4 regions of the Brucella sp. NBRC 12950 genome follow, and region 1 is predicted to be linked to each of the others. Evidence: riboswitches for the same ligand, from Rfam matches in the RefSeq annotation. Region 1 holds a riboswitch; each other region holds the start of a gene.

Region 1 (7,916 bases):
CACAAGGCACCGAGAAGCAGGACAAGCGCCAGCGTTACGAACAGCAACCTGCCGCTCATGCCCTTGCCAAGATGAATGCCAGAGGTGGCTGCGCGCGCTATCACTTGTTGAGATCCGAAGCGGCAATATCTGCAGCAAGCGTTTCAATACCTTCGATCACGCGGAGCGAAGTGCTCATCGACTGCGCATCCATATCGAAGACATGGCCGCCTGACACGGCTGGCATCAGCTTGGTAACAGCATCACTTTCAAGGAACTGGTGCTTCACAGCAATGTCGTCGGCAGGATAACGACGGCGATCAAGCTTCGCTGCCACGATCATCGATGGGTTGGATTTCGCAATTGTTTCCCAACCGACAGTTGGCCACTCTTCTTCACTCTCGATCACATTCTTGATGCCAAGCGCGGAAAGGATATAGGCGGGAGCACCAAATTTCCCGGCCGCATACGGATCGGCATCGATCTGCGTACTGGAGAACCAGACCATCGCGGAAAGCGTACCATTGGTGGAACCAATTTTCTCACGCGCAGCAGCTTCACGAGCCTTTAAGTCCGCAACGAGCTTTTCACCGCGATCCTGCACGTTGAAGATCTCGGCAAGTTCAGTGATTTCCTGATAGACAATTTCCATCTTGAAAGGTGCCGTGCGGACGCCATCGCCGCCGCCGGAATTATCCTTGCCTACACAATCGGACGGTGAGGTGTAGGTTGGAATACCCAGTTCTTCAAATTGCTCAGGCTTACCGACAATGCCCATCGGGCCAACGTGCCACTGAAAATCAGCCGTGACGATTTCAGGCTTTTCCGCCAACACACTTTCAAAGCTTGGGTCGTTGTCCGCAAGGCGCTTGACCTTTGCATTAACTTCTTCGAAACCCTTCAGAACAGGGCCAAACCAGACCGCAGTACCGACAACTTTATCGCCAAGACCGAGGCTGTAAAGAATTTCTGCACTGCTCTGACCAACGGCCACAGCGCGCGTTGGTGCCTGTTTGAACGTAACATCGCGACCGCAATTTTTCAGCGTCAGCGGATACTGAGTTTCAGCAGCTTGTGCAGCAAAGCTACTCGCAAGAATAGCAACTGCTGAGAAGGCAACGCGAAACGACGTCTTGCCGATAAAGTTCATTTAAAACCCCGAAATGATAAGAGAGAAAGCCGTATCAAACGGCGGAAGCGATCCGGCGCGTAAAGAAGACGGACATATCCGGGGACATGAATGACGATGGGAGGCAACGTCCTGCGACGCTTAATGCTGTCATAACCAACTCTCCTGCACCGGGCATCCCCGCCCGTGACAATGGACTACGTTAGACGGCAGGTCTCCTGGCTCACAGATACTCACTGTTCATCTGCCTTCCCGAGCTGTTTGGAACAGTCTCAGTGACATGACGCTTTGAGGCATCACAAGGATGAACGGCAATCCGCTTACAGTTGCGGGGGCAGCCACGGTCTCGGTCCCTTTTGGGTCGTCCTCACCGTGTTCCCTATTAATCCCCTTCACTCTCGGTCGGGGAACCGTCGTAATTGTATTACATCGCGCTGATATAAGCGTCAAGCGAGCTGGCTCGCTTATTCAGCCCTATAAACTCGCCACATAAGACTTTTTGCTAATACGATACTGTAAGTAAAAACAAGTGATGCTGCTTGCTGGTATATTGTAATTCTCTCCTGTAGTCTCCAGATCAGTAGTCTCTGCTTGGGAAGCAGGGGTTTTTGAGGAGGGCTGTCGCAAAGGCAGCAGCAAAATGCACGCAAGTGCATTCAGGGAGGATTTATGCGTAAATGGATTCTGGCCATTTCGTCGGTGGCAGCGCTTGCAATGGCGGGTGCAGCTTCGGCTGAAGATTACAAGGTATTGGCGCCAGCAGCACCAGGCGGTGGCTGGGACCAGACAGCACGCACCATGCAGAACGTGCTTCAGGATGAAAAGATTTCCGGCAGCGTTCAGGTCATTAATGTTCCGGGTGCAGGTGGCACTATTGGCCTGGCGCAGTTCGTCAACCAGAATAAGGGCGACCCGAGCCAGCTCATCGTTGGCGGCTATGTCATGGTCGGTGCGATCCTGACCAACAATTCGCCCGTCAATCTCGACGCGATTACACCAATTGCCCGCCTCACCGGCGAATATGAAGCCATTGTCGTTCCGGCATCGTCCGACATTCAGAACCTCGGCGATCTTGTTGCCAAGCTCAAGGCTGATCCGGGCTCCGTTTCCTGGGGCGGCGGCTCGGCAGGTGGTACGGACCACATCACAGCTGGTCTTTTTGCCAAGGCCGCAGGCGTTGACCCAACCAAAGTCAACTACATTGCCTTTTCCGGTGGTGGCGAAGCGCTCGCTGCAATTCTTGGCAATCAGGTAACAGTCGGCATTTCCGGCTACGGCGAATTTGACCCACAGATCAAGGCTGGCACGCTTCGCATTATCGGTATTTCCAGCGATGAACGCGTTGAAGGCATCGACGCCCCGACCTTTAAAGAAGGTGGCGTCGACGTGTCGATCCAGAACTGGCGCATGGTCGGCGCCGCTCCGGGCATCACCGCCGAACAGGAAGCTGCCGTCAATGCAGACATCGAAAAGATGGTGAAATCTGAATCCTGGCAGAAGGCACTGGCCGACAAGGGCTGGGCCGATACCTATCTTGCAGGCGATGCTTTTAAAGAGCAGCTCAAGAAAGATGTGGCGTCCACTGAAACCATCCTCAAGGAAATCGGCCTCGTCAAATGACAGGATCTGAACAGCATGGAGAGCGCCGTTCCGCTGGAACGGCGCCAGACTACGCAGCTCTTGTCATAGCCCTAATCCTTGCTGCAATTGCTATCGCAATTGCCTGGTCCACGGCCTATGGCAACAATGTGCTGTCTTACTCACCCGTTGGGCCTAAAACAGTGCCCTATATCATTGCAGCTGGGCTATTCATCCTGTCTATCTGGACCGTAATCAGCGCTTTGAAGGGCGAGTTTCCCGAACGTGAACATCAGGAAATCGCACCTATGGCGTGGATTGTCGGCGGTCTGGTTATCCAGATGCTGACTATGAAAACCATGGGCTTTTCCATCGCGACGGGCTTGCTGTTTGCAGCAACTGCGCGCGGATTTGGCTATCGCAAATTCTGGATAAGCGTGCCGGTCGGCATCGTCTTCTCATTCGTCATCTGGTTCATTTTTGCACGCGGCCTGCAGCTATCGCTGCCATCAGGCTGGCTTGAACAATTCGTTTAAGGCGAAAGAACATGGATACAATCACTCTGCTCGCCAACGGACTACTGGTAGCCCTTGAGCCGTCAAACCTTATTTACGCGCTGATTGGCGTCACACTTGGTACGGCTGTTGGCGTGCTACCGGGCATCGGCCCAGCACTTACAGTGGCGTTGCTCCTGCCCGTTACCTATAAACTCGACCCCGCCGGTTCTCTCATCATGTTTGCCGGTATTTATTACGGCGGCATGTATGGCGGATCGACGACCTCGATCTTGCTGAATACGCCCGGAGAAAGTGCCTCCATCGTCACGGCATTGGAGGGCAATAAAATGGCCCGAGCGGGGCGCGGCGGACCGGCCCTAGCAACCGCTGCGATTGGCTCGTTCATTGCAGGCCTGATTGCAACGCTGGCCCTGGCATTCGTTGCCCCGTGGGTGGTGAAATTCGCCCTCTCCTTCGGACCTTCGGAATATTTCGCTCTCATGCTGCTTGCCTTCATGACCGTCTCGGCGGCATTTGGCGATTCCACACTGCGCGGCCTCACCTCGCTGTTCATCGGTCTGACGCTTGGCCTTATCGGCATCGATCAGCTGACCGGACAGGCCCGTCTGGTCATGGGCACACCGAACCTTCTCGATGGCATCAATGTTACCACGCTTGCAGTTGCGCTGTTTGCTATTGGTGAGACTTTGGCGGTGGTATCTAAAAAGCTAAGCCCCGACGATGAAGTCATCGCAGTCAAAGGCTCAGTCTGGATGACCAAGAATGACTGGAAGCGCTCATGGATGCCATGGCTGCGTGGAACGGCAATCGGCTTTCCGATTGGCGCCATGCCAGCGGGCGGAGCCGACGTGTCAAGCTTCCTGTCCTATTCGGCAGAACGCCAGTTCTCCAAACATCCGGAAGAGTTCGGTAAGGGCGCCATTGAAGGCGTTGCAGGTCCGGAAGCCGCCAACAACGCATCGGCTGCGGGTACACTCGTGCCGCTACTGACCCTCGGTCTGCCAACTACGGCAACGGCGGCAATCATGCTGGCTGGTTTCCAGCAATTCGGCTTACAACCGGGACCATTGCTTTTTGTCACCAATGCGCCACTGGTTTGGGGGCTGGTTGCAAGCCTTCTGGTTGCCAATCTTATGCTGCTTGTGCTGAACCTGCCACTGATCGGCCTTTGGGTGAAGATGCTCACCATTCCGCGCCACTGGCTTTATGCGGGGATTCTTGTCTTCGCTACACTGGGTACTATTGGTGCCAACGCATCGACATCAATGCTGCTTGGTCTTCCGGTATCGTTTGAGCTGGGTCTGCTTCTGGCTTTCGGTTTGCTTGGTTATGTGCTGCGCCGCTTCTCATACCCGATTGCACCGGTTGTCGTGGGCCTGATCCTCGGACCGATGGCAGAGAAAAGTCTGCGGCAGGCACTGCAGATCAGCCAGGGTAACCCGATGACACTAGTGCATTCATGGGTATCTATAACGCTGATTGCACTGGCAATCGCGGCAGTCGTCGTGCCGATGATTATGCGCCAGCGCGGCAAGGGCGAATTGCTCAAACAAATGGCAACAGACGAAGACTAGAGCATAACCCTCCCAGCGTGAAACGCGCTCAGAAAACAAAAAGCCCCGGGGAAACCGGGGCTTTATTTCAATAAACAACCGCTAGCTTAGTCGTGGATTTTACGGAACTCAGCCACATCGATGCCAAGCGTCTCAAGGTCTTTTGCCATTGGCTGATGGCCAACACGCATGGCAGCAGATGCGCGAACGGCACTACCGAATTGCGCAAAGGCACGACCGAAACGATTATTAAAGCGGGCAAACATTTTCATCTCCATCACGGACACCTTATTGGTCCGCATCCTTGAGATGGTGTTTAACAACTTCTGTTTGAAGTAACGCCTTTGCATAAGAGCCATGCAGAAACTGCATGTAACGATATTTATCCCTATTGATTGGGATCAATGAGGCTTCGGTTTTCGGCTGCCAATCTGTCCTTATCAAAGGAAGGAGAAAACCATGTCAAACACCCCTCACACGCTTGGTGAAGAGTTTCCCGGCCAATTGGTTGCCATTCACGCCCTGAAGGCAGCCGACCCGCGTTTCGCTCGCATTCTGGAGGAATATGACTCGGTCAATGACCGCATTCATCGAGCCGAAAGTAAGATAGCACCCGTCAGTCAGGAAGAGGAAACCAACCTGCGCAAGCAGCGGCTTGCACTGAAAGACACTATTGAACAAGCATTAGCCCAATAACAACAGAACTGGCCACGGCAGTGGCGGCGCTCTAAATATTTTCTGACGCGCATCTTTGTGCGAAAACCGCTACACACTTCGAGATGTGCTCTAGTCGCCGCTGTCTGGCCTTACCGATCGTTCCATCTTTCGAAACGTGATCAACATGATAGCGGCGATGGCCGTTGCCATAATCGCGATGTGCCACAGTCCGAGGCCGCTTGCGAGACCGATAGCTGCAGCAAGCTACATGCCCGCACCCGTGGTAATGCCGGTAATCTGTCCTTTGCCAAAGATGATAAAGCCATTCGCAAGAAAAGCGACGCCGCTGATGATCGCTTCTACAAGACGCGAAGGCTCCACGCGGATGTTCTGATTGTCGAAAACCCGCACATTCGCCAGCTCAAGCGATACGATTGTGAACCTTGCAGATGAAAGACAGACCATCAGGTCGGTTTTCAACCCCGCCGGACGCTTTCGCCATTCTCTTTCAAAGACCGATAACCGCGCCAAGAAGAGTTGCGAGCGGCATTCTTGCCAATACGACTGGCAGGCTCAGCATATTATCGTCTGTGAATTCAGCCCAGAATTGATCCTTGCCCTTCAATAGAAATTCTCGGTTTTTGTTCCGGCGGCTTGAAACGCAATTAAAAGATTAATTGCCGGAAGCAGGCGGAACAGTTTCGGTGCTGGCTGGTGGCACCGAGCCTTCACTATTGGACGGCACTTCAGGTGCAATCGCGCTACCGAAAAGCTCAACAAGCAGCCAGACTACTCCAGCTGCAGCTATACTAACCAGCAAAATTACAAGAACGGGTTTACCCTCACGACCCTGTCGCGCTTCACGCGGGCTGACCTGTTTCATGAAACAACACCTCCCTTTCTGGACACTCTTACAATAGCCGAATGATTGGGTAGTGGTTTTGTTCCAAAGGGAAGAAAGTGGCCAAAATTGCCCGGCAATATCACGGGAATCCGTGAGAAACCAATATCCGGAATCACAAAATTTCAATGGCTTGCTGGAAGCTTCTTTTAAATTGCAGAAAGAGCCAACGTTCCGCTCAAATACAGCGACTTCGGCATTTCACCAACATGCTGCTCTGTTTCAGACACTGTTTACAGTATATGTAAGAAAATTAGATGGTACGGACGGGTGGATTCGAACCACCGACCTCAGGAGCCACAATCCTGCGCTCTAACCAACTGAGCTACGACCGCGTACCTAAATCTCAACGAACTCACTTCGGTGTCCGTCGACAGGGGGTCACATACGGAGAATCGAACCACATTGCAAGTGATTATAATGATCTTTTTTGAAGATTTCCCCGTTTGTTAGCTCGAAAGCCGCAATCGTTAAAATTCGACGCAATTCGGTTACCATGTTTTATGCATGGTTGTGCATAAATACGGATTATCCACCGACACATAAAATTGCCTTACCTGCATTAACTAATGGAACAGAAAGTAAGGTCCATATCGAATGCAAATATGGACCCCAACCCGCAAGAGGCTTATTAACAGGTCGTTAAGAGGTTTCTTGGGTGGACGGAAGAACAGGTAAAGGACCGGTATGTCAGGATCATACCCCTTCATCGATATTGCCGCGCTGGATCAAATCCGCGAAGGCTTTGCCAAGGGCGACGCGCAGCTCGTGCTGACGCGCGACTTATCGACAGTGCTTTGGGCAAATGGCGCTGGCGCAAACCTCTTTGGCCATGATCGTATCGAAGACCTGATCGGTCGCGCCCTTGATTTGCCAGTCGCGACGCGCCGACAGATTACAGCTTCCACCGATGAAACCGACATTGCACCCAGGATTGTCGCTGTTCGTCTGGGAGGAGGAATGCGGGCCGAACTGACCCGCCTAAGCATTTCGAAAATTGCCCTGCCCGATGGCATTGAGGCCTTGCTGATGTCTGCCGACCGGCAGGACGTTAAGCCCGGCGATATTATTTCCGGGCTCGCCGATGAAACAACGCATGTCGCGCTGATTGATGCACAGGCGAGAATTCTTGCTGCAAGCTCACGTTTTGCTGTGCTTGATATTTCCGCATCCACCATCGAAGATTTGATTGTCGAAGCTGAAGATGCCGATGATCATCTGGTCAAGCGGCGTATCCGTGCTGGAAAGCATTCAGTTCCGGGTGCGCTGGCGCGTCTTTCAGACACCCCTGCTTTACACCTGCTCTGCATTATCAGCGAAGCGACACAGCCGACTTTGCCCGCCGAAGCGCCTTTGGCTGAAAAAAATATCGTATCCACAGCGAAAGAAGCAGCGATCAAGGCCGAAGAGCTTCAGAAGCCCAAGGAGTTTGCTTTTGACCGTGACGGCGCACCAGCCCGCTTCATATGGAAGACGGATGCGGCCGGTTCATTTACCGAACTATCGCCAGAACTGGGCATTATTATCGGGCCTAATGCTGCCGATGTTATCGGTCGCCGCTTTGCGGAAGTTGCAAATGTATTTGGGTTCGACACGGACGG
Region 2 (7,916 bases), on a different contig from region 1:
ATCCCCGCGACATTCTTTGTGCCAGCAGTTTCGGCGATCCATTATCCTGACGAGCAGCGCGCCTTAGTCGATGAGGGCCATGAAATTGCCCTTCACGGCTGGATTCACGAACGAAATACTTTGCTTGATGGCGATACCGAGCGCGACCTGCAACATCGTTCTGCTGATGCGCTAGAAAAGATCACGGGAATTAGACCCGTGGGCATCAGAACGCCATCATGGGATTTTAGTGACAATACTCTGCACATTACCGCCGAAATGGGCCTACTTTACGATTCTTCGCTCATGGCCGACGTCGATTGTTACGAGCTTTTGCTGAATGGCGAGCCGAGCGGCGTGACTGAACTGCCGGTCGAGTGGATTCGTGATGATGCTGCCTATCTGGTTATGGATCGTTGGGGCGGTTTGCGTCCACAGATTGCGCCACATGATATTCTCCAGATTTTCATTCGCGAATTTGATGCTGCTTATGACGAGGGCGGGATTTTCCAGCTGACGATGCACCCGGATATCATTGGTCATCGGTCACGAATCTGGATTTTGAAAGAACTGATCGGCCACATAAAGCAACATCAGGATATTTGGTTTGCCACGCATGCGGACATCGCGCGCTTTGCAAAGCTAAACGGCTGAAAATATTAAACTTTTTTCGATAATTTTTCGAGCCCGACCTGAGTTTCAGGTCGGGATTTTCCGCTTTTTGATCAACGCATGTTGCCTTTCAGTATTCAGAACAAAATTCATATATATGAACCAAATTCCGCTTTTCATCCCTCGCAAGTGGGTACACACTTGATTTTGAAGAAGGGCGTGGAAACTCAATCCTAACAAGACTCCATCCCGAAACAATCATAAGAACGAGGGAACTATGTTCAAGAAAATCGCCGCTATAAGTCTATGCACCCTCTCCGTTCTCTACAGCGGAAGCGTGCTTGCGAAAGACTGGAAGACAGTCACAGTTGGCGTGGAAGGTGCCTTTCCGCCATTCAACCTCACCACTCCTGGTGGTGAGCTTCAGGGGCTTGATCTGGATGTTATCAAGGAAGTCTGCAAGCGTGCTGAACTTGATTGCAAGATCGTAGCGCAGGATTGGGACAGCCAGATTCCGTCGCTTCTCGCTGGCAAGTTTGATGTGGTCCTGACTATGGGCCCGAACCCTGAGCGTCGCAAAGCAATCGACTTCTCCGCCCCATATGTAATCACACCCAATACTTTCCTGGTTCCGGCCGAAGGACCATTGGCCAATCTGCCTCACACAGGTGAAAGCCTCTCTACTGATACCGAAGAAGGTAAAAAGGCTATTGCCGATATCAAAGAAGCGCTAAAAGGCAAGACGATCGGCGCTTCACTTTCCACCAGCCAGTTGCAGTTTGTAGAAGAAAACTTCGGCGATGCGGTCCAAGTCCGAACCTATAAGGGATCGGAACAAGTCAAACTCGACCTGCAGTCGGGCCGCATCGATGGTCAGTATGACAATGTTGTTTTCGCACGTGATCGCGCGGAAAAAAGCAATGGTGTGCTGAAGATTACCGGACCACTTCTCGTCGGCGGCATTCAGGCAACGAACGTCTGCCTCGGACTAAGAAAAGACGAACCGGAATTGAAAGCCAAGCTCGATAAGGCCATTGGCGAAATGCAGGCCGATGGGACACTCTCGAAAATGTCCGAGAAGTGGTTCTCTATGGATTTGAGCCCGAAGAGTTAAGCGGGACACAAACAAAAAGCAAAAGCGCGCTGTTCTCACAGCGCGCTTTTTTTATCAGAAGTCCCAGTCTTCGTCTTCCGTCGCGACTGCTTTGCCGATCACATAAGAGGAACCGGAGCCGGAGAAGAAGTCGTGGTTCTCGTCGGCATTCGGCGAAAGCGCCGAGAGGATAGCTGGGTTTACCTTGCAGGCTTCTGCTGGGAACAGAGATTCATAGCCGAGATTCATCAATGCTTTGTTTGCATTGTAGTGGAGGAACTTTTTGACATCCTCGGTGAGACCAACGCCATCATATAGCGCTTCGGTATAACGCACCTCATTGTCGTAAAGCTCAAGCATTAGGTCGAAGGCAAAATCCTTGATCTCCTGCTTCTTGGCTTCATCAAGCTTCTCAAGCGCGCGCTGATATTTGTAGCCGATATAATAGCCGTGAACAGCCTCATCGCGGATAATAAGGCGGATAAGGTCCGCCGTGTTGGTGAGCTTGGCGCGGCTCGACCAGTACATTGGCAGATAAAAGCCGGAATAGAACAGGAAGCTTTCCAGAAACACGCTGGCAATCTTCTTCTTGAGCGGATCTTCAGCATTGTAATTGTCGAGGATCAGCTGCGACTTCTTTTGCAGGAATTCGTTTTCTTCCGACCACCGATAGGCATCGTCCACGTCAGGCGTCAAGCATAGCGTCGAGAAGATCGACGAATAAGAACGCGCATGAACCGCTTCCATGAAGGAAATGTTAGACAGAACCGCTTCTTCATGTGGGGTCGAGGCGTCATCCATCAGTTTGACAGCGCCAACGGCATTCTGGATTGTATCCAGAAGCGTCAGGCCTGTGAATACGCGGATGGTGAGCTGCTTCTCTTCAGCTTTCAGCGTTTCCCACGACTGAATGTCATTGGAAAGCGGCACCTTTTCCGGCAGCCAGAAATTGCCGGTCAAACGGTTCCAGACTTCAAGGTCTTTGTCGTCTTCGATCCGATTCCAGTTGATGGCTCGTACGACAGCCGGCTTTTTCGCATTGTTGTTTTTAAACTGCATATTCATTTGTCTCTACCTTGATTTGGATCGACGTGAGATTCTGGCTAAGACGTGCCGAAAATGGTGGGGTTCGAGAGCCGGAGCGCAGCGTACATAAAAGTACCCGGAGCACCGGCTCGCAGAACAATGCCATTTGCAGTTCGCCAGAGCCTGAATATCCGCGATCCTAGAGGGCGCAGGAAACGCAGCCTTCTACCTGCGTACCTTCAAGCGCCATCTGGCGCAGTCTGATGTAATAAATCGTCTTGATGCCCTTCTTCCAGGCGTAGATCTGCGCCTTATTGATATCGCGCGTGGTGGCGGTATCGCGGAAGAAAAGTGTAAGCGACAGCCCCTGATCGACATGCTGCGTTGCCGCTGCATAAGTGTCGATGATCTTCTCCGGGCCAATCTCGTAAGCATCCTGATAATATTCAAGATTATCATTCGTCATGAAGGCGGCCGGGTAATAGACGCGGCCAATCTTGCCCTCTTTACGGATCTCGATCTTGGAAACAATCGGGTGGATCGAAGAGGTCGAATGATTGATGTAGGAGATCGAGCCTGTTGGCGGCACGGCCTGCAAGTTCTGATTATAAAGTCCGCCTTCCATGACGGCCTTTCTCAGTTCCTGCCAGTCTTGCTGCGTCGGGATCGCAATTCCGGCATTCTCGAAAATCTCGCGAACCTTCTCCGTTGCAGGCTGCCAGGCCTGATCGGTATACTTGTCGAAATATTCACCCGTCGCATATTTCGATTTCTCAAAGCCCTTGAACGAACTTTTCTGTTCAACAGCGATAAGATTGGACGCGCGAACTGCGTGATAAGCCACCGTGTAGAAATAGATATTGGTGAAATCGACGCCTTCTTCCGAACCGTAGAAAATTCGTTCTCGAGCGAGATAGCCGTGGAGGTTCATCTGACCAAGGCCGATAGCATGGCTTTCATCATTGCCACGCGCAACCGAAGGAACGGAGCCGATATGGCTCATGTCTGCAACGGCCGTCAGCGCTCGGATGGAGGTTTCGATGGTTTTTCCGAAATCCGGGCTATCCATGGCTGCTGCAATGTTGAGCGAGCCGAGATTACAGGAAATATCTTTGCCAAGATATTCATAAGACAGATCATCATTGAAGATGCTGGCTTCACTCACCTGCAGAATTTCAGAACAGAGATTGCTCATGGTGATGCGGCCATCAATTGGATTGGCGCGGTTCACCGTGTCCTCAAACATGATGTAAGGATAGCCGGATTCAAACTGAATTTCCGCCAGCACCTGGAAGAAGTCACGTGCGTTGATCTTCTTCTTACGGATACGGCCGTCATCAACCAATTCGCGGTATTTTTCGGTGACCGAAATCTCGGTCATCGGCACGCCATAGACACGCTCGACGTCATAAGGCGAGAAGAGATACATATCCTCGTCGTTTTTAGCGAGTTCAAACGTGATGTCCGGGATCACAACGCCAAGCGACAGCGTCTTGATACGGATTTTTTCGTCCGCATTTTCGCGTTTGGTATCGAGGAAGCGCATGATATCGGGGTGATGGGCATGCAGATAAACCGCGCCCGCCCCCTGACGCGCACCAAGCTGGTTGGCATAGGAGAACGAATCCTCAAGCAGCTTCATCACCGGAATGATGCCGGAAGACTGGTTCTGGATCTGTTTGATCGGTGCACCGGATTCACGAATATTGGTCAGGCTCAGTGCCACACCACCGCCGCGCTTTGAAAGCTGCAAGGCGGAATTGATGGAGCGACCAATCGATTCCATGTTGTCTTCAACGCGCAACAGGAAACACGAGACCAGTTCGCCACGCTGCTTTTTGCCTGCATTGAGGAAGGTTGGTGTTGCCGGTTGATAACGGCCCGCAATGATTTCATCGACCATTTCGCGTGCGTGCTGTTCATTACCACGCGCAAGCGCAAGCGCCACCATGCAAACACGGTCTTCGTAGCGTTCGAGATAGCGCTTACCGTCGAAGGTTTTCAGCGTATAGCTGGTATAATATTTGAACGCGCCGAGGAAGGTCGGAAAACGGAATTTCTTATCATAGGCATGATCGAAAAGATCGCGCACGAAATTGAAGGAATACTGATCCAGTACTTCCTGTTCGTAATAGCCTTCATCGACCAGATAATCGAGCTTCTCACGCAGATTGTGGAAGAAAACCGTGTTCTGGTTGACGTGCTGCAGGAAATATTGCTGTGCCGCCTGCCGATCGCGATGCAGCTGAATCTTTCCCTCGTCATCATAGAGGTTCAGCATCGCATTGAGCGCGTGATAATCAAGCGAGGTCTCAGCAAGCTTCTGTGGCTTGCTACCCGATGCAGCACCCGTTGCCGCAGATGGCTCCTGCTTTTCCGATGAGGCGACCGTCTCGCGCTCACGGGTCAAGGTTGTGTCTGCCGTGTCCAAAATCGTTCCATCCCGTCTTTAACATTGCCAAGATCTTCGTCGGTTCCCAGCAACTCGAAACGATAGAGATAGGGAACCTGACACTTGGCAGAAATGATGTTGCCTGCGAGGCCAAAGGCCTCTCCGAAATTGCTGTTTCCAGCGGCAATGACGCCGCGAATGAGGGATCGGTTATCCGCATCATTGAGAAAGCGGATGACCGGTTTGGGAACAGCGCCTTTCGCGCCGCCGCCGCCATAGGTTGGCGTTACGAGCACAAAAGGCTCGTTGACCCGCAACAGGCCAGCATTGTCTTCGTAGCTTTCCAACGGAATACGCTTTGAACGCATTCCCAAACGCAGCACAAAGCGATGCGTGTTTTCCGATCGGCTGGAAAAATAGACGATCTGGCCCATCACAAACCCCGGCAGTAGACCGGCATTACGCCAGCGAGCTGATCATATCCGGACGGAAACCCGCCCAATGGGATTCACCCGCAACAACAACCGGCACCTGACGGTATCCGAGGCCCTGAACGAGATCATAAGCATCAGCATCGGCAGAAATGTCGATGACATCATATTCAATGCCCTGACGGTCGAGCGCGCGGGTGGTTGCGGTACACTGGACGCAGGCGGGCTTGCTATAGACGGTAACGTTCATTTTTTCCTCACTGGGGATGGAGCATTTCCAGCACTTCCGCAAAAGCATCTGGCGTTGGAGAATGCGTATAGACAGATGTTTTTATCCACTGCGCCTCAGGCAAATGAAGACGCAACAAGGCATTCGCACATGGCAAAATGTGCGTGAAAAGCAACGAAAACTGAGAGGCTCAACGCGCTTTCAGAGCGCGAATCCTTCAAACTAACCCGTAAAGGGCGGACCTGAACTGTTTGGTCTTGAATTACTCGACATGCTTGTCACCCCGAAGCTTATGAGAGGGATATACGGGGCACCAAAAAGACATGGCATTACAATGCCACAACTTATCGCGCGCCAACCGGACACCCCGCCCGTGGACGTTCTTGTTCAAGGCAGGTCTCCTGGCTCACGACTCAACGCCCGCATCCGTCTTCCCGGCCTGCGCCAGTGACATCTGGATATGAGCTCGCCGCTTACAGTTGCGGGGGCAGCTACGGCTTAACAACATCCATCATGGATACCGCGCACCGTATTCCCATCTTCGCTTTTGATCCTCACGAATCGCAAGAACCTTGAACACAAGATATAGTAGCTGAAGTTAAAAAGTCGTCAATGGATAGACAGATCAAAAAAACTAAATCTAACCTTTGTTTCGTCCAGCCTGTGAATAGCAGGGATATGTAGCCGACTATTCCACAGGCGTAATCGCTTTGGGACGAAACTCGGACTTTATGGCTTTTAAAGCCATGCGGTCCACTATATGTGGTGCCAAAAGTTTCAACCAGCGCCCCAAACGCATTTGACGCGTCATCAAAACTTCGCGTTTGCGATTGGCGATTCCATTCAGCATCAGCTCGACTGCCCGCTGAACAGACATCATATCGTCTTCGCGCACACCGCTTGTGCCAAGCACGCCACCGCTCGCGCTGTAACCCCTGGTGCGAATGTCAGTTTTGACGACACCCGGATAAACGATCGTCACCGAAATTCCGCTCGCCTCAAGCTCCGATCGTAGTGCCTCGCAGAACCCTGAAAGCGCAAATTTGGTGCCACTGTAGGCGGTGCGTCCCGGCACACCTATAAGTCCCGCAACGGATGAAACCGCTACAATGCGGCCTTTGGTTTTGGCGAGATGCGGAAGTGCTGCATGGATCGGCCAGACGCTGCCCCAGTAGTTAAGCTCCATCAGATCATGCATCCATTGCAAATCTTCCGGTTTTATCTCGGCAAAATTGGCATGGGCCGACATCCCCGCATTCACGATCAGCGTATCGATCCGCCCAAACGCAGTAGCCGTCTTTTCAATAAGCTCAATACAGGCATTGTGGTCCGTAACATCCGTTGGAACGACCAGTACTTGACTGCCTAAATGTTCAAGCTCCACAGCAAGTCCCTGCAACTTCTCGACATTGCGTGAAGCCAGAACCAGTGCTGCCCGCACCCCATCCCGCGCACTGAGCTGCCGCGCGGTTTCAGCGCCGATACCATCGGATGCACCTGTGATGATCGTTACTTCCATGAAGCCCTCCCTTGCTCCCATGAATGAACGTGTTCCTAAGCTTACATTCCAGCGCGCCTGGCCGTCCACTACAAGGATTTTGGGTATAGTCGCACCCTAGGTTCACAATGCCGTGAGGACCGAGCGTCAAAGAGTTTAAGGAAATCAATAAGCTGAAGAACGGTCTCCTCCAGGAAGCTATTGAATCGATTAAAATCCTTCGTCTTGGTCGAAGGGATAATTTGACAGCTGGGCTAAATATCCTGTATCGATCTACTAAATCCTGAACATTGTTCAATATATTGAACAATTAAGAAGAGATCCTCCCAAGCATCTCTTCGGACAACCGGTGCAACGGCTGCATCGGAAAACTGTCGATCCGGCTTTCCTATACGTGAAAGCTGGATCGTTTGAAACCCAGCGCCTCTGTGCCGGCGAGGAATGAGAGACCTCGGCTCTGGGAAAAATTTGAATAAGGGTGGAAATAATGACTGTAGGTATCAAGCCATTTTCGTTCGACACGGTTGGCTCAATGCTTGTGGAATGGGGGGCTGCAAAGCGTCTCGGCGAAGTTCTGGGAGAACGTTTCTCAGAACGCAAAATCCTCATCGTGACCGACAAAGGCTTGCACAAGGCTGGCGCCCTGGACGAAGCGC
Region 3 (7,916 bases), on a different contig from region 1:
GCATTGTACTTCTCAAGAAGCAGGCGGGCTGAGATGCGGATTTCCAATATATTCCAGCTTGGCGTCAAGGAACTGCGCGGACTGGCGCGTGATCCGATGCTTCTGCTGCTTATCGTCTATGCCTTCACACTTGCGATCTATACCGCTGCAAAGGCTATGCCGGAAAATCTCAACAATGCGGCAATCGCAATCGTTGATGAGGATCAGTCACCGGTTTCGGGTCGCATCACGACTGCGTTTTATCCGCCGTATTTTGTGCCGCCAAAGCTCATCTCATCTCATGAGATGGATAAACGGATGGATTCTGGCCTCGATACCTTTGCGCTCAATATCCCGCCGAATTTTCAGCGCGATCTGCTTGCCGGGCGTTCGCCAACGATTCAGCTGAATGTCGATGCAACGCGCATGAGTCAGGCCTTTACCGGCGGCGGTTATGTTCAGTCGATAGTTTCCAGCGAAGTGAACGAGTTTCTCAATCGCTATCGCGGGGATACGCAAACACCGGTTGGACTTAACCTACGTGCGCGCTTCAATCAGGATCTGAACAAAGGCTGGTTCGGTGCGATCACCAATGTCATTTCATCGGTAACTATGCTTTCGATCATTCTGACGGGCGCAGCTCTCATCCGCGAGCGCGAACATGGCACAATCGAACATCTGCTGGTCATGCCGGTGACGCCACTTGAGATCATGGTCTCTAAGGTCTGGTCAATGGGGATGGTGGTGCTGGTGGCGACTGCCTTTTCACTGGTTGTTGTTGTGCAGGGCATTCTCGCGGTGCCGATCAATGGTTCGCTGACGCTGTTTTTGGCGGGTGCTGCATTACAGCTTTTCGCGACAACGAGCCTTGGCATCTTCCTAGCAACGATTGCTGGTTCTATGCCTCAGTTCGGACTTCTCCTGATGCTGGTTCTGCTTCCGTTACAGGTTCTCTCGGGCGGTACAACGCCGCGCGAAAGTATGCCGGAAATTATTCAGAATATCATGCTGGCGGCACCCAACACGCATTTCGTGATGCTCGCGCAATCGGTGCTGTTCCGCGGTGCGGGATTGAGTGTCGTGTGGCCACAATTGCTGGCCATGATTGTAATCGGAAGTGTTCTTTTCTTCTTTGCACTGCGTCGTTTCCGCGACTTCCTGAGATGAAAAATCCATACAATTCAACCATCTGAATCACTTGGCTCTGAATGTGATTCAGATGGGGCACATTGTTGCAGTTGATAATCTGCCATCCCCTTGCTATCGCTCGCCACAGGAAACGGTTCTGTCCGCAAGGATGGATGAAAAGGGAACACGGTGAGGCTCATTTGAAGAGCTGAGACCGAGACTGCCCCCGCAACTGTGACCGGCGAGTCATCCTCCCATGATCGTAAGTTGCGATCATAGCCACTGAATATTCACGTTCGGGAAGGCGGAGGACCGATGAAGACCCGGAAGTCAGGAGACCTGCCGTATCCAGTCACCCATGGCTGACACGAGGGGTGTCCAGTCGCGGCCGTCCGTAGCGGTGACATTGTGAAATGTTGCCGTGGGACAAAGACAAGGCGCTTCCGCCCTGATTTCTGACACCTGCGGTGAAGCAAGGCTTGCACGCAGGAAGTAGAAATAATGCATATTCTCAAACTATCGGCATATCTCACATCCACCGTTCTGGTGGTTACGCCGCTCGACGTATTCGCTCAGACGAAGGCAAGCGTGCAGGATGGAGTTGTGCTTGATACGATTGTCGTCACACCGTTGAGGCGTGCAACATCGTTGCAACGTTCCACATCGTCCGTCACGGTCATTGATCGGGAGGAAATCGACCGATCAGCAGCGCCTGATTTGCAATCGCTTCTTCAGTACTATCCGGGAATTTCGATTACCACCAATGGCGGGCAGGGATCGTCTTCCAATCTCTACATTCGCGGTATGTCGTCAAAACAGACGGTTGTTCTCGTCAATGGTGTGCGAACCGCATCAGCAACGACCGGAGCAACAGCGCTTTCCAATATTCCACTGAGTTCAATTGATCGTATTGAAATCGCGAAAGGCGCGCATTCCTCGCAATATGGTGCGGATGCGATGGGTGGTGTGATTAATATCATCACAAAGCAGGGTGGAGCCTGCGGGGAGCGCTCCTACTGCGGAAGTCTGACAACGGGGGTTACGCATCCATGGGGCGGTTATGCGTCCGGTTCGCTTCAGGGACGCAGCAAGGACGGCATTGATTACGCCTTTGGTGCCGCTGTCACAGGCACACAGGGATATAATTTTACGACACCAGATTCTTTTGGCTATGAGCCTGATCGTGATGGTTTTCTACAGGGTTCGTTTAACTTCTCGCTGTCGAAGGATTTTGATTGGGGGAAGATTTATACTGATGGCCTCCTGAGCCGCGGCCGCAATCAATATGATGCCAAAGCACCGTCTGCTAATGAAGCGTACACAACAGCATTTAGTGGCAAGCTGGGTGCGCGTATCGATCACACCGCTGACTGGTCTTCGACGATCGAGTTCAGCTCTGGTCTCGATCGCAGTCGAAATTTCCGTAAGGGTGTTAGCGGGTCTGATCTGTTTGAAACCAAGCGTTACGGCATCTTTGCTTCGACGGAAAAGCAGTTTGAAACGGGCAATGTTTCGCATGTGTTGACCGGTGGCGTTGAAGCTTACCGCGAGGAAGTCAGCGCTACGACCGAATATGCCAAAACCAGTCGTGATCTGGCTGCGGTATTCGGGCAATACTCGCTCGAATATGATGCGCTGCGCTTTGATGGCGGTGTGCGCTACGATTATAATGAGCAGTTTGGTGACGTGGTCACGTATAATCTCGGCGCGAGCTACGAAATTCTGCCGGATCTCGTGCTGCGTTCTTCGTTTGGCACGGGCTTCCGTGCGCCGACCTTTAATGAGCTTTACTATCCCGGCTTTGCGAATGCCGATCTGCAGCCGGAAAAATCCCGCTCGTATGAGATTGGTCTGAACTGGCAAGCAACAGCCGATACAAGTCTCGATTTGGCTTTCTATAAGACATGGCTACGTGATGCGATCATGAGCACGGCACCTTCCTATCTGCCTTACAATATTGCGCGTGCAGAAGTGACGGGTTTCGAAGCGGCGCTGTCTCATCGCTTCAACGAAACTTGGGCGGTGAAAGGATCGCTAGACCTCAAGAAGCCGATTGATGAGGATACCGATAACGATCTGCCATATCGCGAGCGGGTGAAGGCGACAGCTGAAGTGAATTTCAAGCCTATCGACAAGCTCGATCTAACGGCTCGGTTGCTTTACGGCGGTTCGCGCTACACAACTGCCGCGAATACCAAGAAGCTTGATCCTTATGTGACGGCTGATTTCATCGCACTGTATGACATCGACACACAATCGCAGTTGAAGCTTTCGGTAGAGAATATTTTCGACAAGGATTACCAGACAACGTCCGGCTATAATGCGCCGGGGCGCAGCTTTAATATCGGGCTGACGCGGAATTTCTGACGAGATGCGCAACATGAAAACGCAGTCCGGGTTATGGAAAATCAGGTTTGGCCTTTTGGCCGGCCTGTTTCTGACTGCGTTTCATCCCGCGCATGCGAATGGATTGCCCAAGCGTGTGGTGTCGATCAATGTCTGCACAGATCAGCTGGCGATGTTGCTGGCAGATGCCACGCAGCTTCGGTCGGTGTCGTATCTTTCGCGTGACCCGCTTCTGTCTGTGTTGACCGAGAGAGCAAAACAGCTGCCGGTCAACCATGGGCAGGCTGAGGAAGTGTTCCTCATGAAGCCTGATCTGGTGCTGGCGGGCACGTTTTCTTCGCGTGCCACGGTTGGATTGTTGCGGGATTTGGGTGTGCGGGTAGAGGAATTTGCGCCTGCACGCTCTTTTGACGATATCAAGGCGCATATGAAGCGCATGGGCGAATTGCTCGGCCGTGAAAGCGAAGCAACCCGGCAGATTGCAGACATGGATATGGCTCTTTCAGCAATCCAAAAGCCTGACCATAAACAGACCGTCGCGCTCTATTATGCGAATAGTTATACGTCGGGACGCGGCACGCTGATTGATGAAGCAATCCGTCTGGCCGGGCTTGATAATATCGCCGATAAGGCGGGTGTTCGTGGTTCAGCTATGCTGCCGCTGGAAATGCTGGTTATGGAAAAGCCTGATACTTTGGTGCGCGGATCGCGGGGACGACCGCCCGCACTGGCCTTTGAGAATTTCGAGCATCCGGCATTGCGCGCGCTCGAAGGGCACACGCGAAGCGTGGCGCTCAACGACAATCTGACAGTATGTGGCGGGCCGTTCAGCGTTGAAGCTGTTGCGAAGCTCGCGGAGGCTGCGCGTGACTGAAACTGGTCGTTTTTATCTCCTGCTTGTTGTTCTTGGCTTGATGGTTCTGGTGCTATTTGCGCTTTCGCTGTTGGTTGGTCCGGCATCCATCAGTGTGGGTGAGAGCATTCGGGCGCTATTTGCCGGGCAGGGGGATGTGATCGTGTTGGTTATGCGCGAAATCCGGCTGCCGCGCGCTTTGCTTGCCTTGCTGATTGGTGCTTCGCTAGGCCTTTCAGGTGCTGCTCTTCAGGGCTATCTGCGCAATCCGCTGGCCGAGTCAGGGCTGCTTGGCGTGAGCTCGTCGGCCTCACTTGGTGCGGTGATTGCGATTTATACGGGGCTGTCGCAGGTTTTCCCGTTGGCTTTGCCATTACTGGCGCTGGTCGGGGCATTTCTGTCAGTCTTTTTGGTCAAGGCTCTCGCGGGGCGTCACGCCGGAACACTGACTGTCATTTTGGCAGGTGTTGCCGTCACCAGTCTCGCCGGAGCGATGACAGCACTGGCGCTTAATCTGTCGCCTAATCCATTCGCTGCCATGGAAATCGTGTTCTGGATGCTGGGTTCTCTTGCCGATCGGTCGATGACGCATGTATGGCTTGCCGCACCCTTCATTCTGATCGGTTGGGCGATGTTGTTTTCACTGGGGCGTGCGCTTGATAGCCTAACGTTAGGATCGGATGCCGCAGCCAGCATGGGCGTCAATCTCTCGCGCGTTCAGATTCTCGCTGTTCTTGGCACTGCAGCTTCCGTTGGCGCATCGACTGCGGTTGCGGGAGCAATCGGTTTTGTAGGGCTTGTAGTGCCACATCTGTTGCGCCCGCTGGTCGGTTCGCGACCGTCACGTCTGCTTGTTGCCAGTACGTTTGGCGGTGCCGCCCTTCTGTTGGCTGCCGACGTGCTGGTGAGATTGATTATGCCGGGGCGCGAATTAAAGCTGGGAGTGTTAACGGCAATCATTGGCGCCCCGTTTTTCCTGTGGCTTGTCTTTAAATATCGGAGACGGCTGGTATGAGCACTCTTTCAGTCCACAATCTTGATGTCTCGCTGGGGCGCAAAGCGGTGCTTGAAGCTGTCGGTTTCGAGGCCGGTGAAGGTGAGTTTATCGGCTTGATCGGTCCAAATGGTGCAGGCAAGACCACGCTGCTGCGTGCGCTTTTGGGCCTTACGTCTTCGACGGGTGAAATTCTGCTGGATGGCTCGGACCTCCGAAGAATGCATGTTGCTGATCGCGCCAAGATCATCGCTTATCTGCCGCAGGAACGCGATGTTGCATGGCCGGTAACAGTTAGGATGCTGGTATCGCTTGGGCGGTCAGCACTGAAGCCTGTGTTTGCAGGACTGGACCGTGACGATGAAACTGTGATCGAGACTGCCATGCAGCGCATGGGTGTGGCTGAACTTGCGTCACGTCCTGCTAACGAGCTATCGGGCGGTGAAAGAGCGCGCGCCCTGATCGCACGGGTATTGGCACAGAACACGCCGATCATCATGGCTGACGAGCCTGTAGCTGGGCTTGATCCGGCCCATCAGTTGGAATTGATGGAGCTTTTTGCTGGTTTGGCAACCGAAAAGAAGACGGTGATCGCCTCGCTGCACGATCTTGGTCTGGCCGCGAAATATTGCACCCGGCTGATTGTGCTTAATCGTGGTCGGCTCGTCGCCGATGGTGCGCCGGAAGAGGTGCTCAATCCAGCGCTCCTGAAAGAGGTCTATGGCATCGACGCGCAGCTGATGAAGATCGAAGACGAATTCATCCTGCATACGCGTAAGCGCTTTCGGTAGATTATATTGGTTTCCACTGCCGCTCGCGGCTGGATGCGTAGATGGCTTCGATAGTTTTTTGCACCTCATAGCCTTCGCGGAAATCGGCGTGACCAGTATTCTGTCCGGCAATACTTAACAGGAAGTCGCGCACCTCAATCGTTTTCAGATCATTGAAGCCAATCTGATGCCCGCCCGCCACGCAAAACGCGCCATAAGGCTCGTGGTCTGGGCCTGCAAAAATCTTGCGGAAACCCTGTTGCCCTTTCTTGTCAGAGAAAAGGAATAGGTCGAGTTCGTTGAAGCGCTCTTGCGAGAAAAAGATCGAGCCCTTTGAGCCCGATATCTCAAAATCATGTTGCATTTTGCGGCCACTGGCGAGCCAGTTCGCTTCGATAGTGCCGGTTGCGCCATTCTCGAACGATAGAAAAGCATGGCAGATATCATCCACTTCGACTGCTTTCATCTGCGATGGGTTGTTGTGGTCGGGACGCTCTGCAATTGCTGTCACGCTTTTGCCCATCACCTCGGCAACCGGACCAACCAGATAGCGTGCCGCGGCAATAATATGGCTGCCTATATCGGCAAGGGCGCCGCCACCACCTGCCGGATCAAGTCGCCATGACCAAGGAATTCGATGATCGGCCATGAAGTCTTCGGCATGGATGCCGCGAAAATTTCTGACATTGCCAATTTCGCCGCTCTCGATGATGTCTCTAGCGAGCTTAATCATCGGGTTCTTGAGGTAATTGAATCCGACTGCGGTTTGAATGCCCTTCCGTTCGGCAGCGAGTGTCATTTCAAGGCATTCGGCGGCAGTTGGAGCTAATGGCTTCTCACAGTAGACGTGCTTGCCTGCATCAATGGCAGCAAGCGCCATTTCTTTATGAAAGCGATTTGGGGTTGTGATATCGATCAGATTGATGGCTGGATGGGCGATCAGGTCACGCCAACTGCCTGTGGAATGAGCAAAGCCAAGCTGACACGCTGCGCGTGAGGCGGTTTTCTCGTCCACATCGGCCAATGTGTGAAGCTCGACCGTCATCGGCAGGTCGAAAATCCGGTTTACATTCGCAAGGGCGAGAGCATGAGTTTTGCCCATGAAACCCGAGCCGATCAGGCCTGCTACAACTGCCATTCTCTCCTCCCAGAGCTAAATTGCATGTGCATTTTGACTGCTGCTTATGTGATTGACATGAGCTAACAGAAATGGAATTATAATTCCACGAGAATTTTCTAATGAATGTTTCATTCTATTAAATGACAAAGATTGCAGCGAAATTGCCGGGATCAAATGCGTGGAGGCAGCCCCGGAATTAGCTCTGAACGAAGTGCAGACAAATTAACAAACCGGCGGGGAGTGCCGGGCAGGGAGGAGTGAACATGAAATCTCTATTGAAATCGGCAGTTGCTGGCGTTGCGCTGATGGCTGCGTCATTTGCGGCGCAGGCACAGGATGTCAGCATTGTTGTTGTCAGCCACGGCCAGGCATCCGATCCTTTCTGGTCGGTTGTGAAGAATGGTGTTGCGGAAGCAGCCAAGGATACAGGTGCAAAGGTTGATTATCGCGCACCTGAAACATTCGACATGGTGCAGATGGCGCAACTCATTGATGCTGCAATCAACCAGAACCCGCAGGGCATCGTTGTTTCGATTCCAGATGCCGACGCGCTCGGGCCGTCGATTGAACGTGCTGTTGCAGCCGGTATTCCGGTTATTTCGATGAACGCAGGTTCGGATGCTTCCAAAAAGCTTGGTGCGTTGCTGCATGTCGGTCAGGATGAGTTCGATGCTGGCAAGGTTGCCGGTGAAGCACTTAAAAAGGCTGGTGGCAAGAAAGGCATCT
Region 4 (7,916 bases), on a different contig from region 1:
TCGGCTCAGGCAACCGCCGACGCCGATTATCTGCTGACGGTTGAGAGCATCAAGGAATGGGAAGCAGAGCACGGTGAAATCGAAGCAGGTTCGTGGGTTCTAATGCGTACGGATTGGTACAAGCGCAATGGGTCGGCTGACACATTTTTGAATGCCGATGAAAACGGCCCTCACTCTCCCGGTCCTACGGTCGATGCAATCGAGTACCTTCTTTCGAAAGGCATAATCGGATGGGGGCAGGAAACAGTAGGTACTGACGCAGGATCCGCTGGCACCATGCACCCTCCGTTTCCCGCGCATAATCTTATGCACAAGGCAAACCGTTACGGTCTGGCAAGCCTGAGTAACCTAGATCAGTTGCCTGCAAAAGGTGCGATCCTGATCGCGGCGCCGTTGAAATTTGTCAATGGCACCGGCTCTCCGGTCCGTGCACTCGCTCTTGTTGCTGAAAGCGACAAGTAGGACACGACCGCCTGGAAAGTATCAGCTTCATTGTGTTGGCTTTTGTAAAGAGCTCCCGCTCCTATCAGATATGTCGAACCAAACTCGCCCCATCTAGTGGGGACACTGAAGAGACGACGACATCCTCGTCGTCTCTTGTACGTTGAAACTGGAAAGAATAATATCCAACGTCACCCGTGAATGAAGGCTCTCACCGCTCTGGTATTTGTTGATGGTCTGAGACCGCAACGCTTGGCTTCATATACCGTTATAACACCGTGAATGGAGCCAAGGCGGGACATGACATTGCCAAACGCAGCTATATCTCCATTGTCGAAGCGGTGGCTCATAAGGATAATGTCGACCTCTGGTATCTGATGGAAAGTTAGGTCGAAAGCTCTTTTCTGATAATTTCAGCACCCGTACTCAATGCACTTAATTTCCCTCGTGCCACTTGCCGAGGTAATGGTGCCATGCCGCAATTGGTGCACGGATATAGTTTGTCTGCATCAACAAACTGAAGTGCCTTTCGCAAAGTGCTCGCAACTTCCTCCGGCGTCTCAACGGTTTGGGCCGCAACATCAATGGCGCCCACCATCACCTTCTTGCCTCGAAGGAGTTCTATCAGATCTATCGGAACATGTGAGTTTTGACATTCCAGAGAGATCAGATCGATATTGGATTTCTGCAGTTTGGGGAAGGATTCCTCATATTGACGCCATTCGGAACCAAGGGTCTTTTTCCAATCAGTATTGGCCTTAATTCCGTATCCATAGCAAATATGAACTGCCGTTTCGCATTTGAGACCCTCGATTGCCCTCTCAAGAGTAGCAACGCCCCAATCATTGACATCATCAAAGAACACGTTGAATGCTGGCTCATCGAATTGGATAATATCTACGCCGGCAACCTCCAGTTCTTTAGCTTCTTCATTGAGTATCTTTGCGAACTCCCAGGCTAGTTTCTCACGGCTCTTATAGTGGGCATCATAAAGCGTATCGATCATCGTCATAGGCCCCGGCAACGCCCATTTGATGGGCTGCTGGGTTTGCTGACGTAGGAACTTCGCATCATCGACAAAAACCGGTTTTGGACGGGACACCGCTCCAACGACCGTCGGTACACTCGCATCATAGCGATTGCGGATTCTGACTGTTTCTCGCTTTTGAAAATCAACACCTTCAAGGTGCTCAATAAATGTTGTGACAAAATGCTGACGCGTCTGTTCGCCGTCACTGACAATATCGATGCCCGCCTGTCTTTGATCGTCCAAGGATAAGCGCAGAGCATCCTGCTTGCCCGCGATCAGTTCCTCATCCTGTAACTTCCAAGGCGACCAAAGTTTTTCAGGTTCTGCAAGCCAGGAAGGCTTTGGTAAACTGCCGGCGGTCGACGTGGGCAATAGTCTTTTCATGATAGGTAACCTTATCTTTTGGCTCATCAAAGCGTGTAATTGGCAGACCATTGCTCAAGGACGGTCTTATAGGGCGTCATGAATTGTTCCTGAGCGAATATGCCCTGCTCAACAGCCAATCGGCTTCGCTCTTCGCGATCATAGACAACACGTGTCAGTGAGTAGTCCTCATGTTCAAGGCTTGGCCGAAAGCAAGCCCCAGCTACCGAATTGGCATTGTAAATCTCGGGCCGATAGATCTTCTGAAAAGTCTCCATCGTACTGATTGTGCCGATAAGCTCAAGATTGGTATAGTCATCAAGGAGGTCGCCAACAAAATAGAAGGCGAATGGCGCAACACTGTTGGGCGGCATGAAGAAGCGGACCCGCAACCCCATTTTTTGAAAATATTGATCAGTCAAAGATAATTCACTTTGACGATACTCTACACCCAGCACCGGATGGTAATTACCAGTCCGGTGATATGTTTTACTGCTGGATGCACTTAAGCAGATCACGGGTGGCTTTCGAAAATGTTCTTCGTAAGCATTCGACTTGAGGAAACATTTGAATAGCTTTCCATGCAGGTCGCCGAAGTCATCTGGAATGCTGAACGTGGAGCGCCCCTTGTTATATTCGGGCAGAACGACGCTAAAGTCGTAATCTCGAACATAAGAAGAGAAGTTGTTTCCAACAATGCCTTCGATCCGTTCGCCAGTCTTTTGATCAACGATATTGGCTTTCAATATCTCTATCAGGGGGAAAGCATCCGAGTTGCCTTCCGCATCAATATTCATCTCGACCGAGATGATTTCGAGTTCAACCCTATAGCGATTGCCATCGGTATTATCCCAATGCGCCAGAGCGTTGAACCGATTATCAATCATTCTCAGCGCGTTACGAAGGTTCTCCTGGCGGTTCCTCCCCCTGGCTAAATTTGCAAAGTTGGTCGTTACACGCGTGTTGGTTGAGGGCAGATAGTTCTCATCAAAACGATGGAAATTTAGATGAAACGTGAAATCGTCACGCCTCGTGATCGGTTGACGATTAACATATGGCTCGCCGCTCGCGGCGACCGGAATTGCGGTTTGAGACATGACTCACCCCAAAAAGTTGGGGGCATGGGTCAGCGAACTCATAGCAATAGGGACCGCTACGCGGCCTTCGCTACGGCACACCGGGACACCCCGCCCGTGGACGTTACTTTGCGAAGGCAGGTCTCCTGGCTCGCGGGTCATTGCTTCTCTCCGTCTTCCCAGGGAGAACCCCAGTGACATTCTGGACATCAGCTTGCCGCTTACAGTTGCGGGGGCAGCGTCGGCTTTCCCAATAGTCTGGGGCACCAACTTCCCTCTTAGCCCCGGCACATCTAAGAGACGACCGGAGAACCTAGGCCAAGTAACTTTCCTGTATCGGACGCAAAATGTCAATAGCACATAAAGAAATGTTTATATCTTTAAGTCGCAAACTGCAGGGCCAAGCTGTTCCTGGCAGAATGCTCATCTGCTTGACCGCTAGTTCCTTTCATTGCTCCTGGAAGGATCGATTACCAGCATTGCCGTGTGGAGATCCGGCCTCTCGATTCTAACATTCGTCGCTAATCTCAGGCCGATTCCGCGAAAAATTGGAAACATCCACCGCTGTCTTCTCCGTACGCCCAAATCGCGATCGTATAAGCGAAGATTATCAACGCTATTTTGACGACGCGCTTATTGTATTTTTGATCTGCATGCTGTTGTGATCGTCACCAACGGTGGGGTTTCGGTCTATTTGGAGGAAGTTTGAATGCGAATGTTTCTGATTACGGGTCTGTTGACCCTTATGGCAACCGGTGGGGGCTTTGCTGCTACGTGTGAGCAAAGCTTTAAGTCAGAGGGAGTTCCGCTCTTAACTCCGACTGTCTATCGCGCGACACAAAGCTTTACTGGTATCAAATCGTCGGATGCCTTGCAGCGTATGGCACAAGCCATCGCAGCCGACGGCTTTTCTGGCATCACGATCAACAAGCAGCTCTCGTCCATTGACGCCTTTCAAGATGGATCTGGATCGGGTCGCATGCAGACCTTGCGCGTGACCGCTCGTAAGCAGGGCAAGGGCATACGCGTTGACGCTATCTTCACACTCAAAGTGGGGCAGACGATGAGCACGTCGGTGGCGCGCAAAGGACTTTGCGGTTTCCTAGCTGCGGCAGCACAATAAGCTAACCGGCTCGATTTTCACTACCGTGCCTTAGAAAGCACGTTGATATCGAGCCCGATCGTCTCTAATTGATGAAGGCAAATCTGGCTCTTCCCGTACACGAAAGGCCGAGAGGCTGGAAACATTCGGATCTCGATATTTTATTGGTACGCTCACTGCGCCTTAGACAGGAATCGCTGTAAGTTCTTGAGGAACCGGCTACTCTCTACCCTGAACGGCATTTTTTGGCGACAACGTGTGGCCTGGTCACCTTTGTCTTCAGGTAGTCAAGAGATGCCACAGCGCCGGAACCAGCATTGCGATGATGAACGTGATAAGTGCGGGTGATCGCCGCGTTTCCAGTAAGGAGTACGGTTGCTTTTGTTCCTTGGTGCGGTGGGAACTTCAGCAACACAGGTCCGGTCTTTCTGCATAGCGACGGTTCTCTCGTAGATCCGATATAGCTTGGACAGTGCCCACAGGCTCTTTCAACTATGCTGGTGCGCCTCTGTCATCATCGCGCCGCCATAAGCACGAAGATGAGAGTGCCTCTATCCGCTCAATAGAAATCTTTGCTCCGTCAGCGGCCCGCGCAGGGAGTTAATCGAAATTGTTGTAACCGTTACTTATTGACAGCCTGTGATGGAAGATATCGAAATGGTTTTTCGAAGAATAACAGCAGGGTAATGGAGGCATCGTTTTTTCAAACCACCCAGCAGAGTGTTGAAAGCAATTGGCTGAACAGACGCAGGGACATTCGAAGCGCCTTCTTTCAACGGCGTATCGGCAGCCATATTCGTGTGGCAATTGTCAGTAGCAGCAATGTCTCTGGCGTAGTTTGTGGCCTAGTATGAAGTGGCTTCTCGGTCTCGCTCCGACCTTAGAGGAGAACACCCTAATGCGGGTACTACTCGTCATAGCAGGCGGAATCCTGCTGCTCTGCGTGTTTTTGCTCCTAGGCAAAATCTCAGGCGGAAAGCTTTTTATTCTAGTTTGGCTTGCTATCGCTCTGTTGAATATGTGGATTGGCGTTACCCGGTCTGACAATACAGTGACGCGAGAATTATCGATTCTTTTCGTCGTCTTTGCGGTGCCTGCGATCCTGTCGGCGATAGCGATATGGCAACTCGTGGAAATCGCCCCCCTGCATTTACCTGATAACCAACAAGGAAGAGCAACCATGTCGATCATTCTCCCACCACCCCTTCAATCTGCTGCCAATGCGATAAATGCAGGCGACGAAGATGCGTTTGTTGCTGCTTTTTCTCCCGTCGGCATCGTCAATGACTGGGGTCGCATCCTCACTGGAGCCGACGGAGTGCGGTCGTGGGCACGTTCAGACGCCATCGGTGCTAATGCCCGAATGACAATTCTCGAAGCGGTTACTACTGAAAATACCACCCATATTGTGTTCGATTGGCAGAGCCGCGTCTTCAATGGCCGCAGCGAAGCTTATGTGACGATCGTGGACGGACTGATCACGGAATTCCGCATCCCTGCAAAATAGAGAAAACCAAGCCTATGGCCGCTGAAACTGTTACCCAGGCCGCACAAGCGGCTCATCATGGCGGCGTTGATCTGTTCGCCGTCGTTGTTCTTCTTGCAGCCGCAGTAGTTGCCGTACCGCTGTTCCGCCGGGCGGGGCTCGGCTCAGTCCTCGGTTACTTGGCAGCTGGTCTTGCAATCGGCCCGTTCGGTCTCGGCTTCTTCCATGATGCACAATCCATCATTCATGTTGCTGAACTGGGCGTTGTGTTGTTCCTGTTCATCATCGGCCTTGAAATGCAACCATCACGCCTATGGGCGATGCGCGGGGAGATTTTCGGCCTCGGCCTATTGCAGGTGGGCGTCGCCATTGCCGCACTTGCATGGGTCGGTATTGCGCTTGGCTATCCGACATCAGCGAGTTTCGTTGCTGGTACTGGATTCGTGCTGACCTCAACAGCCATTGTGATGCAAATGTTGCAAGAGCGCGGCGAGATGGGATTGCCCAAGGCAAGACGCATCATTGCAATCCTTCTACTGGAGGATCTGGCCATCGTGCCGCTGCTCGCGCTAGTGGCGTTTCTCGCGCCGGGAGGGGCCGAGGCGACGGTTGGCGACCGTCTGATGGGTGTTGCTATCGGTCTTGCTGCCATCGCGGCACTCGTATTGGCAGGCCGTTATCTGCTCGATCCGATGTTCCGCCTGCTCGCCCGCTTCGGTGCACGCGAGGTGATGACGGCGGCCGCTCTTCTGGTCGTTCTGGGATCTGCCGTGCTCATGCAGGCGGGGGGGCTCTCCATGGCGATGGGCGCGTTCCTTGCCGGCGTGCTCCTGTCGGAGTCTTCCTTTCGCCATCAGCTCGAGGCCGATGTCGAGCCATTCCGGGGATTACTTCTAGGGCTGTTCTTCCTTGGTGTGGGCATGGCGCTTGACCTCAACATCATCGCAGCGAATTGGGCCGTGATAGCGATTTCGGTTCCCGCTTTCATGATCCTCAAGATGACGGTCATCTATGGGGTTGCCAGATTACTCAAAGCCGATAATCGTGAAGCCATCGAGCGCACGGTTTTGATGGCCCAAGGCGGCGAATTCGCCTTCGTGCTTTATGCGACCGCCACGCAATTTGGCATCCTGACGACCGAGTGGAATGCCAACCTGACGGCGATTATCATCATCTCAATGGTGCTGACGCCATTGATGATTATCCTCCATGATCGGCTGTTACCAAAAACAGCACAGTCGATGGAGGGAGTCGAAGTCGCCAACGAGCTGTCGGGCAACGTTCTGCTCATTGGCTTCGGCCGCTTTGGGCAAATCGTCAGTCAGCCACTATTGGCGCGGGGGCATTCGATTTCAATCATCGAGACGAATACCGAGGCGATCCGGAACGCTGAGGATTTTGGCTTCAAAGTCTATTATGGTGATGGTGCGCGCCTCGACATCCTTCATGCCGCTGGTGCAGAGCATGCGAAGGCGATCGTCATCGCTGTCAACGATGCAAAGGCCGCCAACGTGATCGCTGAGCTTGCCCGACACGAGTTTCCACTCGTGCCAGTTTTGGCACGCTCTGTCGATCGTGAGCATGCCATCGAGTTGCTTCACGCAGGGGTCAACTACCAGGTTCGCGAAACACTCGAATCCGCACTCCTTCTTGGGGAACGAGTGCTGGTTGTTCTTGGTGACGAGCCGGAAATGGCGATGGAACTGATGGCTGATATCCGTAAGCGCGACACCGAGCGTTTAGAGATTGAGATGGTCGGGGGAATTTATGCAGGCCGCGATTTGATCCATGGAAATGTTAGAGGCAAACACAGTAACTCGGAGACTTCATCATGATTGCCATGCCTGAAAAACGAAGCCTCAGGGATCAAGAGCTGCTTTTGGATGTTGTCAGCTTCTGGAAGCAGGCCGGTTCTCAAGGAATATGGTTCGACAAGGACAAGAACTTCGATCGCAGCTTTCGGGAACGTTTTCTCAACCTCCATATGAAAGTTGCCGAACGACAGTATGACAGCTGGATGAAAACACCTGAAGGTGGACTGGCACTCCTAATCCTAACTGACCAGTTCCCACGCAACGCATTTCGTGGCACCGGGCATATGTATGCAACGGATCCGCTTGCTCGTCACTATGCCCGGTTCGCTAAGGCGGCGGGGCACATGGAGCACATTACGGGAGATCTGCGCCTGTTTTTCTGTCTTCCGTTCGCTCATTCGGAGGACATGGCCGACCAGGACATCTCAGTGGCTCTCAACGGCAGCCTGGGAGAACCCTGGCTGTCGCATGCGGAGGGCCACCGGAACATCATACAGCGGTTCGGTCGTTTTCCGCACCGAAACTCCATACTTGGACGAGAGACCACGCCAGATGAAGCGGAATTTCTCACGAGTGGCGGCTTTCAGGGATAGCCCTGCGTCTT

What was found. Region 1 has a riboswitch for cobalamin ahead of QSJ70_RS04310 (ABC transporter substrate-binding protein). Riboswitches for the same ligand answer to the same signal wherever they lie in the genome.
Region 2: it holds a riboswitch for cobalamin, as region 1 does, so the genes downstream of both, nrdH (glutaredoxin-like protein NrdH) here and QSJ70_RS04310 (ABC transporter substrate-binding protein) in region 1, are expected to answer to the same signal.
Region 3: it holds a riboswitch for cobalamin, as region 1 does, so the genes downstream of both, QSJ70_RS01545 (TonB-dependent receptor domain-containing protein) here and QSJ70_RS04310 (ABC transporter substrate-binding protein) in region 1, are expected to answer to the same signal.
Region 4: it holds a riboswitch for cobalamin, as region 1 does, so the genes downstream of both, QSJ70_RS22270 (DUF1852 domain-containing protein) here and QSJ70_RS04310 (ABC transporter substrate-binding protein) in region 1, are expected to answer to the same signal.

What each region holds. Positions count from the first base shown of each region.
Region 1 covers NZ_BSQC01000002.1:277,838-285,753, reverse strand. Annotated here, with positions in the region: gene QSJ70_RS04315 (FecCD family ABC transporter permease) at 1-59, opposite strand, end outside; gene QSJ70_RS04310 (ABC transporter substrate-binding protein) at 101-1,129, opposite strand; cobalamin riboswitch at 1,300-1,538, opposite strand; gene QSJ70_RS04305 (Bug family tripartite tricarboxylate transporter substrate binding protein) at 1,778-2,728, shown strand; gene QSJ70_RS04300 (tripartite tricarboxylate transporter TctB family protein) at 2,725-3,222, shown strand; gene QSJ70_RS04295 (tripartite tricarboxylate transporter permease) at 3,234-4,778, shown strand; gene QSJ70_RS04290 (hypothetical protein) at 4,865-5,023, opposite strand; gene QSJ70_RS04285 (HP1242/YdcH family protein) at 5,217-5,453, shown strand; gene QSJ70_RS04280 (MgtC/SapB family protein) at 5,679-5,945, opposite strand; gene QSJ70_RS04275 (hypothetical protein) at 6,088-6,297, opposite strand; tRNA gene QSJ70_RS04270 (tRNA-His) at 6,574-6,650, opposite strand; gene pdhS (cell-division control histidine kinase PdhS) at 7,003-7,916, shown strand, end outside.
Region 2 covers NZ_BSQC01000011.1:185,618-193,533, forward strand. Annotated here, with positions in the region: gene QSJ70_RS18900 (polysaccharide deacetylase family protein) at 1-633, shown strand, start outside; gene QSJ70_RS18905 (transporter substrate-binding domain-containing protein) at 869-1,705, shown strand; gene nrdF (class 1b ribonucleoside-diphosphate reductase subunit beta) at 1,760-2,749, opposite strand; gene nrdE (class 1b ribonucleoside-diphosphate reductase subunit alpha) at 2,910-5,141, opposite strand; gene nrdI (class Ib ribonucleoside-diphosphate reductase assembly flavoprotein NrdI) at 5,117-5,536, opposite strand; gene nrdH (glutaredoxin-like protein NrdH) at 5,562-5,783, opposite strand; cobalamin riboswitch at 6,137-6,352, opposite strand; gene QSJ70_RS18930 (SDR family oxidoreductase) at 6,451-7,281, opposite strand; gene QSJ70_RS18935 (iron-containing alcohol dehydrogenase) at 7,748-7,916, shown strand, end outside.
Region 3 covers NZ_BSQC01000001.1:328,464-336,379, forward strand. Annotated here, with positions in the region: gene rbbA (ribosome-associated ATPase/putative transporter RbbA) at 1-32, shown strand, start outside; gene QSJ70_RS01540 (ABC transporter permease) at 34-1,146, shown strand; cobalamin riboswitch at 1,243-1,468, shown strand; gene QSJ70_RS01545 (TonB-dependent receptor domain-containing protein) at 1,609-3,474, shown strand; gene QSJ70_RS01550 (ABC transporter substrate-binding protein) at 3,488-4,327, shown strand; gene QSJ70_RS01555 (FecCD family ABC transporter permease) at 4,320-5,321, shown strand; gene QSJ70_RS01560 (ABC transporter ATP-binding protein) at 5,318-6,091, shown strand; gene QSJ70_RS01565 (Gfo/Idh/MocA family protein) at 6,093-7,208, opposite strand; gene QSJ70_RS01570 (sugar ABC transporter substrate-binding protein) at 7,454-7,916, shown strand, end outside.
Region 4 covers NZ_BSQC01000015.1:85,307-93,222, reverse strand. Annotated here, with positions in the region: gene QSJ70_RS22280 (cyclase family protein) at 1-462, shown strand, start outside; gene QSJ70_RS22275 (methionine synthase) at 827-1,855, opposite strand; gene QSJ70_RS22270 (DUF1852 domain-containing protein) at 1,882-2,931, opposite strand; cobalamin riboswitch at 3,030-3,242, opposite strand; gene QSJ70_RS22265 (hypothetical protein) at 3,620-4,033, shown strand; gene QSJ70_RS22260 (nuclear transport factor 2-like protein) at 4,911-5,519, shown strand; gene QSJ70_RS22255 (monovalent cation:proton antiporter-2 (CPA2) family protein) at 5,534-7,333, shown strand; gene QSJ70_RS22250 (DUF924 family protein) at 7,330-7,905, shown strand.